Regions from separate parts of the Amaricoccus sp. W119 genome, predicted to be linked through region 1. Evidence: riboswitches for the same ligand, from Rfam matches in the RefSeq annotation. Region 1 holds a riboswitch; each other region holds the start of a gene.
The links. Region 1 has a riboswitch for thiamine pyrophosphate ahead of thiO (glycine oxidase ThiO). Riboswitches for the same ligand answer to the same signal wherever they lie in the genome.

Region 1 (3,265 bases):
GGACCCGCGGCTCGGACCGACCTTCTCGACCTTCTCGGCCTCGGCGCCGCAGCTCTATCTCGATCTCGACCGCGAGCGGCTGCAGACGCTCGGCGTTTCGGTCAGCGATCTCTTCGCGGCGCTACAGGGGACGCTCGGCTCGGTCTATGTGAACGACTTCAACCTGTTCGGCCGGACCTGGCAGGTCAATGTCCAGGCCCAGCAATCCGACCGGGCCAGCGTCGAGGACATCGCCCGGATCAACGTCCGCTCCGCCTCGGGCGAGATGGTGCCGGTCTCGGCGGTGGCGACGGTGGAATACCGCGTCGGGCCGCAGTCGATCGTGCGCTACAACAACTTCCGCTCGGTCACGATCAACGGCGCGCCCGCGCCCGGCGTCGCCTCGGGCGAGGCGCTGCAGGCGATGGAGGAGCTGAGCGCGCGCGTCCTGCCGTCGGGCTACAGCTTCGACTGGACCGGCACGGCGCAGCAGGAACTGGAGGCGGCCGGACAGACCACGGTGATCCTCGCCCTGGCGCTCGTCTTCGCCTATCTCTTCCTCGTCGGCCTCTACGAAAGCTGGACGATCCCGGTGCCCGTCCTGCTCTCGGTGGTGGTGGGCGTCGCGGGCGCGATGCTGTCGCTCCTGGTCGCGGGGCTCGCCTTCGACATCTACGCCCAGATCGGCCTCGTCGTCCTGATCGCGTTGGCTGCGAAGAACGCGATCCTCATCGTCGAGTTTGCCAAGGCGCGGCGCGAGGCGGGGGAGTCGGTGCTCGACGCGGCGATCGACGGGGCGCGGATGCGTTTCAGGGCGATCCTGATGACGAGCTTCGCCTTCATCGCCGGCCTGATCCCGCTCGTCACCGCCACCGGAGCCTCGATGCTGAGCCGCCGCGCGGTTGGTACCGGCGTCGCCGGCGGCATGCTGACCGCGGCGCTCGTGGGCATCTTCATCATCCCCGCGCTCTACGTGATCTTCCAGAACCTGCGCGAGCGGGTGAAGCGGATCGGAGCGGGGCGGGAGGCGAAGGAGCCGGAGGCGGGAGCCTGAGGGCGCCCGCCCGCCGGACGGTACCCGCGAACTGATGCCCGCCGCCCCTTGAGTTCGGGGCGCGGGCACTTTATCTGTCCCCTTGAACCGTTGGGGTGCCCGGAAGGGCTGAGAGGCGCGCGGCGTCAACCCATCGCACCTGATCCGGGCAATGCCGGCGTAGGGAACGGATATGGCACAGACGATCATCCTCACCCGCCAGAGCCTCATTGTCCCCCGGGGGATACGGCCGGCATGTCGGACAGTCTAACCTCCCCATCGAACCGGTCGGTCACCGTGCTCGGCGCGGGCGTCGCCGGGCTCTCGGTCGCGACCGAGCTTGCCCGGCGCGGCATCGGCGTCTCGCTCGTCGACCGCGCGGGCGCGCCCGGGCCGGGGGCCTGCTCCTGGTGGGCGGGCGGCATGCTCGCGCCCTTCTGCGAGGGCGAGAGCGCGGAGGAACCGGTGACGCGGCTGGGCCAGGAGGCGGCGGACTGGTGGGACGCGGCGGCGGGCGGCGTGACCCGGGCCGGGACGCTCGTCCTGGCGCTTGGCCGGGACCGGAGCGAGCTCGACCGTTTCGCGCGCAGGACCGAGCGGCACGAGACCCTCGGGCCGGAGGCGATCGCGGCGCTGGAGCCCGATCTCGCCGGCCGCTTCAACCGCGCGCTCTTCTTCGCCGATGAAGCCCATCTCGACCCGCGTGCGACGCTCAAGGCGCTGCGCGACGGGCTCGCCCGCCGCGGCGTGACGGTCGAGACAGGTGATCCGGCCGCCAACGGGGTCGCCGCGGCGGGGGAGGGGGTCGTCTTCGACTGCCGGGGTTTCGCCGCGCGCGACAGGCTCGCCGATCTTCGGGGCGTCAAGGGCGAGATGCTGGTGCTCCGCTGCCCCGATGTGAGCCTGACGCGGCCGGTCAGGCTGCTGCATCCCCGGATTCCGCTCTACATCGTCCCGCGCGGCGACGGGGTTTACATGCTCGGCGCGACGATGATCGAATCCTCGGACCGCTCCCGCGTCACGGCGCGCTCGCTCCTCGAAATGCTGACCTCGGCCTATGCGCTGCATCCGGCCTTCGGCGAGGCGGAGGTGCTGGAGATCGGCGTCGATGCCCGCCCGGCCTTTCCCGACAACCTGCCGCGCATCAGGAGGCGGGGAGCGCGCATTCATGTGAACGGCCTCTACCGCCACGGCTTCCTGCTCGCGCCCGCGATGGCGCGCATGGCGGCCGATCTGGTGACGGGAGGCCCAAGACCGGAGGTGATGGATGAAGATCGTCCTGAACGGTGAGCCGCGCGAGCTTGACGCGGCGCGGCTCGACAAGGCGCTGGTGGAACTCGGCTACGGCGAGGCGGCGATCGCGACGGCGGTGAATGGCGCCTTCGTTCCCGCGGGCCAGCGCGCCGCGACCGAGCTTGAAGCGGGGGACCGGCTCGAAGTCGTCTCCCCCCGGCAGGGAGGCTGAGATGCCGCGTTTCTACGGAGCGGACCTCACGTCCCGGATGATGCTCGGGACCGCGCAATACCCCTCGCCCGCGATCCTCGCCGAGGCGTTCCGCGCCTCCGGTGCCGGGATCGCCACGGTGTCGCTGCGCCGTGAAAGCGGCGGCGCGCGGGGCGGGTCGGATTTCTGGGACCTGATCCGCGAGCTTGGCGTGCGCGTCCTGCCCAATACCGCCGGCTGCCATTCGGTGAGAGAGGCCGTCACCACCGCCCAGATGGCGCGCGAAGTCTTCGGCACGAACTGGATCAAGCTCGAGGTCATCGGCAATACCGACACGCTGCAGCCCGACCCTTTCGCGCTGGTCGAGGCGGCGCGGATTCTCGTCGGCGAAGGTTTCGAGGTCTTCCCCTATACGACCGAGGACCTGATCGTGGCCGAGAAGCTTCTCGACGCCGGCTGCGAGGTGCTGATGCCCTGGGGCGCGCCGATCGGCTCGGGCCTCGGGCTGGTCAATCCCTACGGGCTCCGCGTGCTCCGGGAGCGTTTCCCGCAGGTGCCGCTGGTGGTGGACGCCGGGATCGGCCTGCCGAGCCACGCGGCGGCGGCGATGGAGATGGGCTACGACGCGATCCTGCTCAACACGGCGGTGGCGAAGGCGGGCGATCCCGTCGCGATGGCGCGGGCCTTCGCGCGGGCGGTCGAGGCGGGAGCGGCGGCGCGCGCCGCCGATCCGATGGAGCCGCGCGACATGGCCGCCGCCTCCACGCCGGAAATCGGGAGGGCCTTCCTCGAATGAAACTCGACCGCTT
Region 2 (3,265 bases), on a different contig from region 1:
CGGCGGCTTCCGGCAGGTTGGGCGTCAGCATCGTCGCTCTCGGCAGAAGCGCCGAGCGCAGCGCCGCGACCGCCTCCGGCATCAGGAGCGCGGCGCCGCCCTTGGCGATCATCACCGGGTCGAGCACCACCGGGACACCGTTCAGGGGCATGAGCGCCCGCCCCACCGCCTCGGCGACCGAGGCCTCGCCAATCATGCCGATCTTGACGGCATCGACCCGGACATCGGCGAGGATGGTCTCGATCTGCGCCGCGACGAATTCCGCCGGGATGGGGTGGATGCCGGTCACACCGGTCGTGTTCTGCGCCGTCAGCGCGGCCAGCACCGCCAGGCCATAGCCGCCCCGCGCGGCGAAGGTCTTCAGATCGGCCTGGATGCCCGCGCCACCCGACGGGTCGGAGCCCGCGATGGTCAACAGATTCGGAATCACGTCAGTCTCTCCCCAGTTCCATCCGCGCGGCGGCGATCTCCCGAGCGAGGGCGCGGGCGGCGGCTTCCGGATCGGGCTGGCCGCAGATCGCCGAGACGACCGAGAGCCCGGCGGCGCCGCTCGCGAGCGTGCGGGCGGCGTGCCCCGGCTTCAACCCGCCGATCGCCACCGCGGGCACCGGGCAGGCCGCGACGATGCGCGCGAGCCCGTCGAACCCGGTCGCGGGCTTGTGCCCCGGCTTCGTCTCCGTGGCGAAGACCGGCCCGGCCCCGGCATAATCCACCAAGGCGGGATCGAGGCCGCGGGCGAGCGGCTCGGTCTCCACCGAGAGGCCGAGGACGCGGTCGGCGCCGATCAGCGCGCGCGCCTCGGCCGGGCCCATGTCGTCCTGCCCGATATGCACCCCGTCGGCGCCGATGGTCCGGGCGGCCTCCACGTCATCGTTGATGATGGGCGGGACGCCCGTGCCGGCGAGGGCATTCTTGAGCGCGCGGCCGGCGGCGATGCGATCCGCCGTGGTGCCCTCCTTGTCGCGGAGCTGGATCATGGTCACGCCACCCCGGACGGCGGCGCGGACGGTCTCGACGAGACCGAACCCCGCGCAGAGCCCGGGATCGAGCACCAGGTAGAGCGACAGCCGCGCGGGATCGAACCTCGGACTCATGCCGTGACGACGCGCCCGTCCGCGTCGAGATCGGCGGGTCCGACCGCGGCGAGCGCGTCAAGGAAGCGCCAGCCGAAGCTGCCGGGCCCGGCGGCCTCGCGCGCCGCCGCCTCGCCGGCCGCCGCGAACATCGCGAAGGCCGCCAGTGTCGCCTCGAAGCTCCGGTCCGGGCGCGTGGCGGCGAAGGCGCCCACGAGGCAGGTCAGCGCGCAGCCGAGCGCGGTGACCCTGGGCATGAGTTCGGAGCCGCCATGCACGCGCGCCGACCTCTCGCCATCGGTCACGAAATCGACGGCGCCGCTCACGGCGATCACCGCCCCGGTCTCGCGCGCGAGCGCGCGTGCGACGCTCTCAGCGGCGGCCACTTCGTCGCCGCTGTCGACGCCCCGGCCCTGGCCCACGCCACCGCCGAGCGCCAGGATCTCCGAGGCATTGCCCCGGACGATCGTCGGCCTCAGCTCCATCAACCCCTGCGTCGCGCGTCGGCGGAAGTCGGTCGCGAAATGCGCGACCGGATCGAGAACCCATGGGCGCCCCGCGCGTGTCGCCGCCTCCGCCGCCGCGCGCATGCCGCCCAGCCATTCGGGCGACAGCGTCCCGATATTGACGGTCAGCGCACCGGCGACCGCGGCGAATTCGCCGGACTCGCGCATGTCATGCACCATCGCCGGCGAAGCCCCGGCGGCGAGCAGCGTGTTGGCGGCGATGTTCATCGCCACGAAATTCGTGATGCACTGGACGAGCGGCGCCTTTGCCCGCATCTCGCCGAGCAGCGTCCCCGGAGTTGGTTCCGCCATCGCAATCCTCCCGCGCGAGGGAGCTGCCCGGCCATGCGCGCCCCTGATCACCCGGCGCCTGGCCCGAAACGGCTCCCTCCGCCAGCATGATCTGGTTCAGGTTCGAAGGGTGCCTCTCAGCCCGCGTCCGCGCGAGCGCCCCCGGTTTCCACGTTCGTCTGTCGCAGATCGCCCAAGCGAAGTCACGCCAAATCCGTCGCGTCCTCCATCCCGTGACGCCCGGCCGAACAGGAAAGGACCCGCTTCCAATCGGAAGCGGGTCCCAAGAACTCGCGCGGCGGCGCGATCAGTGAAGGCGCGTGCCGACCTCGGCGATCGCGGCGTCGATCATCGCGTTCGCGTCCTGCGCCTTGATCCGCTCGCGCAGCACATCGCTCGCGGCGGCGACGGCGACGGTGACGGCGCGGTCCTTGATCTGGCGGATCGCCGCCTTCTCGGCGGCGTCGATCTGATCGGTCGCGGTCGCGAGGCGGCGGGCCACCGACCGGCGGATCTCCTCCTTCGCCACCTCGGCCGCGCGTTCGGCGTCGGCCCGGGCGTTGGCGACGATCTCCTCGGCCTGGTCCTTCACTTCCTTCTGCTTGCGCTCGTAGCCCGCGAAGAGCGCCTGGGCCTCCTCGCGCAGCGCCCGCGCCTCGTCGAGGTCGGCCTTGATCCGCACGGCCCGCTCGTCGAGCTTGGAGGCCAGCAGTCCCGGAACCTTCAGATAGCCGAGAATGGCGATGAAGACCAGGAAGCCGATCGTGACGACGATGTCGGTGTTGTTGAGAAAGTCCATGACGTCAGCCCTTCAGCCTGTTGGCGACGGCGGCGTTGACCGCTTCCGCGTCCGCGGCCTTCGGCATGAAGGCTTCCACGATCGCCTGCGCGGTTTCGAGGGCGACTTCCTCGACGCTCCTGGCCGCGCTCTCCTGGATGTCCTGGATGCGCTTCTCCGATTCCGCCGATTTCGCGGCGATCTCGGCGTCGGCTTTGGCCATCAGCTGGTCGAGCTCGGCGTTGATCTCCGCCTTGGTGTCGGCGGCGATCTTCTGCGCCTGCTCCCGCGCCGCGGCCAGGGCCGCGTTGTAGGTGTTCTCGGCCTCTTCCGCCCGCCGCTTGTAGAGCGCGGCTTCTTCGAGGTCGTTGGCGATCGCGTCGTTCCGCTCCGCCAGCACGGCCGCGATGCGCGGCAGCGCGATGCGCGTCATGATGAAGTAAAGGGCGACCAGGGCGACGATCAGCCAGAAGATCAGGTTCGGATAGGTGGTGACATCAAGCTGCGGCATGCCACCTTCGGCTTGCTCCAGCGGAACATCACCCATTGTCTCGGTCGCCATGTCTCACTCCGGCAGGGGCTCGGGGCGCGCCGCCAGGATCGGCGGCGCCGTTCGG
Region 3 (3,265 bases), on a different contig from region 1:
CGCGAGCTTGTGCGCCTCCTTCGGCAGCGTCTCGTCGTGGAAGGCGCGGGCGGTGTCGGGGTCGAGGCCGAGGTTGAACTGGTCCTCCCAGCGGAACTCGAACCGCGCGCGGCTGAGCGCGTCGTCGCGGAGCCGGGCGGCGGGATGGCCCTTGGCGAGATCGGCGGCGTGGGCGGCGATCTTGTAGGTGATGACCCCGGTTTTCACGTCGTCGCGGTCGGGGAGCCCCAGATGCTCCTTGGGCGTCACGTAGCAGAGCATCGCCGTCCCGAACCAGCCGATCATCGCCGCGCCGATACCGCTGGTGATATGGTCGTAGCCCGGCGCGATGTCGGTCGTGAGCGGCCCGAGCGTGTAGAAGGGCGCCTCGCCGCAGACCGCGAGCTGCTTCTCCATGTTCTCCCTGATCTTGTGCATGGGCACATGGCCCGGCCCCTCGATCATCACCTGGCAGTCCTTCGCCCAGGCGATCCGGGTCAGTTCGCCCAGCGTTTCCAGTTCCGCGAACTGCGCCGCGTCATTGGCATCGGCGATCGAGCCGGGGCGCAGGCCGTCGCCGAGCGAGAAGCTGACGTCATGGGCGCGCATGATGTCGCAGATCTCGGTGAAATGCTCATAGAGGAAGCTCTCGCGGTGGTGGTGCAGACACCATTTCGCCATGATCGAGCCGCCCCGGCTGACGATCCCGGTCACCCGATCGACGGTCAGCGGGATATGGGCGAGCCGGACGCCGGCGTGGATGGTGAAATAGTCCACGCCCTGTTCGGCCTGTTCGATCAGCGTGTCGCGGAAGACCTCCCAGCTCAGTTCCTCGGCGATGCCACCCACCTTTTCGAGCGCCTGATAGAGCGGCACGGTTCCGATCGGGACCGGGCTGTTACGCAGGACCCAGTCGCGGATGTTGTGGATGTTCCGCCCCGTCGAGAGATCCATGACCGTGTCCGCGCCCCAGCGGATCGCCCAGACCATCTTCTCGACCTCCTCCTCCATCGAGGAGGTGACGGCGGAATTGCCGATATTGGCGTTGATCTTCACGAGGAAGTTCCGGCCGATCACCATCGGCTCGAGCTCGGGATGGTTGATGTTGGCGGGCAGGATCGCGCGGCCGGCGGCGATCTCGGCGCGGACGAACTCGGGCGTCACCTCATCCGGGATCGCGGCGCCGAAACTCTCGCCGTCGCGGAGAGCGGAGCGGCCGAGGTTCTCGCGGATCGCCGCGTATTCCATCTCCGCCGTGATGACGCCTGCGCGGGCATAGGCGAGCTGGGTCACCGCGGCGCCGTTTCTCGCGCGGCGCGGGCGGCGCGGGGAGGGGAAGGCGGGAACGAGCCGCGCGCCCTCGGCGAAGCCATTGTCCTCCGGCTTCACCGCGCGGGGCGCGGCCACCTGCTCGGTATCGGCGCGGGCGGCGATGAAGGCGGCGCGGGACGGCGGCAGGCCGCGGGAAATGTCGATCGCGGCGGCGGGGTCCGTGTAGGGGCCGGAACTGTCATAGACGGCGACGGGCGGCTCCCCGGCTGTCGGGTGCAGGTCGATCTCGCGCAGGGGCACGCGGATCTCGGGGTGGAGATCGCCGGGGCGATGGACCTTGCGCGAGGCGGGGAAGGGGCCGGTGGTCACGGCGGGCGGGGACATGTCTTTCATGCTCTGGCTCCTTGAGAGGGGCGAACCCTCGGAAGCCCGTGCATGCCGGAGTCGAATCGTCTCGCGCCGAAGCCATGTCACCGTCCCTCCGCCAGTCTGAACTGGATCAGGTTCGAAGGGTCACCGCGCATCACAGCGGTTTCTCAGCCCCTTGGCGGGACTCCCCTGGTTGAGCCCCGGAATAGAGCGGCGGATCGCGGCGCGGTCAAGCCCCGGTCTCGTCGCCCGGTTCGCCGTCGGCGGCGGGTTGTCCGCCGCGAAAGCCCGTGGCGACGACGAACTTCTCGGAGGAATCGCTGCGGCTCGCCGGTGGCTTCACGTGGCGGACCTTCTCGAAAAGCCTGTTGAGTCGCGTGACGATCGCGGGATCGGCGCCGCCGCCCAGCACCTTGGCGACGAAGGTTCCGCCCGGCACCAGCACATCCTCGCAAAGCTCGATCGCGGCTTCGACCAGCGCCGTGATGCGCATGTGGTCGGTGCGCGGGTGGCCCGAGGCCGCGGCCGCCATGTCCGACAGGATCACATCGGCCTGACCGCCGAGCCAGTCGCGGATCTTCGCATCGGCGCCTTCCTCGAGGAAATCGAGAACGTGCAGATCGGCCCCGGGGATCGCCTCGACTTCCTGCAGGTCGATCCCGAGCACCTGGCCTGTCGGCTTGCCGCGCTTCTCGCCGAGCGCGTTCACCCGCGCCACCGCCACCTGGCTCCAGCCGCCCGGCGCGTGGCCGAGATCGATGACGCGCGCGCCGGGTCGCAGGAAGCCGAACTTGTCGTCGAGCTCGATGATCTTGTAGGCGGCGCGACCGCGATAGCCTTCCTCGCGCGCGCGCCGGACATAGGGGTCGTTCAACTGGCGCTGGAGCCAGAGCGTGGAGGAGAGCTTGCGGCCCTTGGCGGTCTTCACCCGCACGGTCAGATCCCGGCGGCCGCGGCCCGATCCCTGTTTCCTGCTGTCGACCATTCCACCCCGCCTCCGGCCCTGCCCGCCGCGCTCTCTGCGATGCCACGCGCCTCCGGTCAAGCGGAGCTAGTCCCGCTTCGGGCCTTTCCGGAAGGCGCCGTTCGCGCTCATCATCGCGAAGAGCATCCCCTCACGCAGCCCGCGGTCGGCGACCCGCATCGATTCGGCCGGCCAGACCCGCAGCAGCGTCTGCAGGATCGCCGCGCCCGACATGATGAGTTCCGAACGGTCGCGGCCGAGGCCGATGTCGGTCCGCCGCCCGGCGGGCCCGAGGCGGAGGAAGCGGCCGATCACCTCGTCGATCGCCTTGGCGCTCAGATGCATCCCGTCGACCTTGCGCCGGTCGTAGCGGCGGAGCCCGAGATGGGCGGCGCCGACGGTCGTGACGGTGCCGGAGGTGCCGATCATCTGAAAACCGGCGCAGCCGCCGGCAAGGCCCTGGAGATAGGGTTTGAAGCCGGTGATCTGCTCCTCGAAGAACCAGGACATCAGCGCGAAGCGCGCCGCGTCGTCGGTGACATCGGTATAGCGGTCGTGCAGCGTCGCGACCCCGAGCGGCACGGAGATGAAATCCACGATCCGCGCGCCGCCCTTCTCCGAGTCATGCCCGACGCGGAGGTTGACGATCGCCTGGGCGCGCTCCTCCGGCGGCACGTCGGA

Region 2: another riboswitch for thiamine pyrophosphate. It lies ahead of thiM (hydroxyethylthiazole kinase); the one in region 1 lies ahead of thiO (glycine oxidase ThiO).
Region 3: another riboswitch for thiamine pyrophosphate. It lies ahead of thiC (phosphomethylpyrimidine synthase ThiC); the one in region 1 lies ahead of thiO (glycine oxidase ThiO).

Annotation. Positions count from the first base shown of each region.
Region 1 covers NZ_JBKQWU010000040.1:10,350-13,614, forward strand. The annotation lists gene ACLJK8_RS16355 (efflux RND transporter permease subunit) at 1-1,033, shown strand, start outside; TPP riboswitch at 1,115-1,216, shown strand; gene thiO (glycine oxidase ThiO) at 1,268-2,302, shown strand; gene thiS (sulfur carrier protein ThiS) at 2,280-2,477, shown strand; gene ACLJK8_RS16370 (thiazole synthase) at 2,479-3,252, shown strand; gene ACLJK8_RS16375 (thiamine phosphate synthase) at 3,249-3,265, shown strand, end outside.
Region 2 covers NZ_JBKQWU010000002.1:183,817-187,081, forward strand. The annotation lists gene thiD (bifunctional hydroxymethylpyrimidine kinase/phosphomethylpyrimidine kinase) at 1-430, opposite strand, end outside; gene thiE (thiamine phosphate synthase) at 432-1,094, opposite strand; gene thiM (hydroxyethylthiazole kinase) at 1,091-1,891, opposite strand; TPP riboswitch at 1,946-2,044, opposite strand; gene ACLJK8_RS02625 (ATP F0F1 synthase subunit B) at 2,178-2,669, opposite strand; gene ACLJK8_RS02630 (F0F1 ATP synthase subunit B') at 2,674-3,210, opposite strand.
Region 3 covers NZ_JBKQWU010000033.1:7,682-10,946, forward strand. The annotation lists gene thiC (phosphomethylpyrimidine synthase ThiC) at 1-1,644, opposite strand, end outside; TPP riboswitch at 1,711-1,821, opposite strand; gene ACLJK8_RS15110 (RlmE family RNA methyltransferase) at 1,850-2,605, opposite strand; gene ACLJK8_RS15115 (Ppx/GppA phosphatase family protein) at 2,672-3,265, opposite strand, start outside.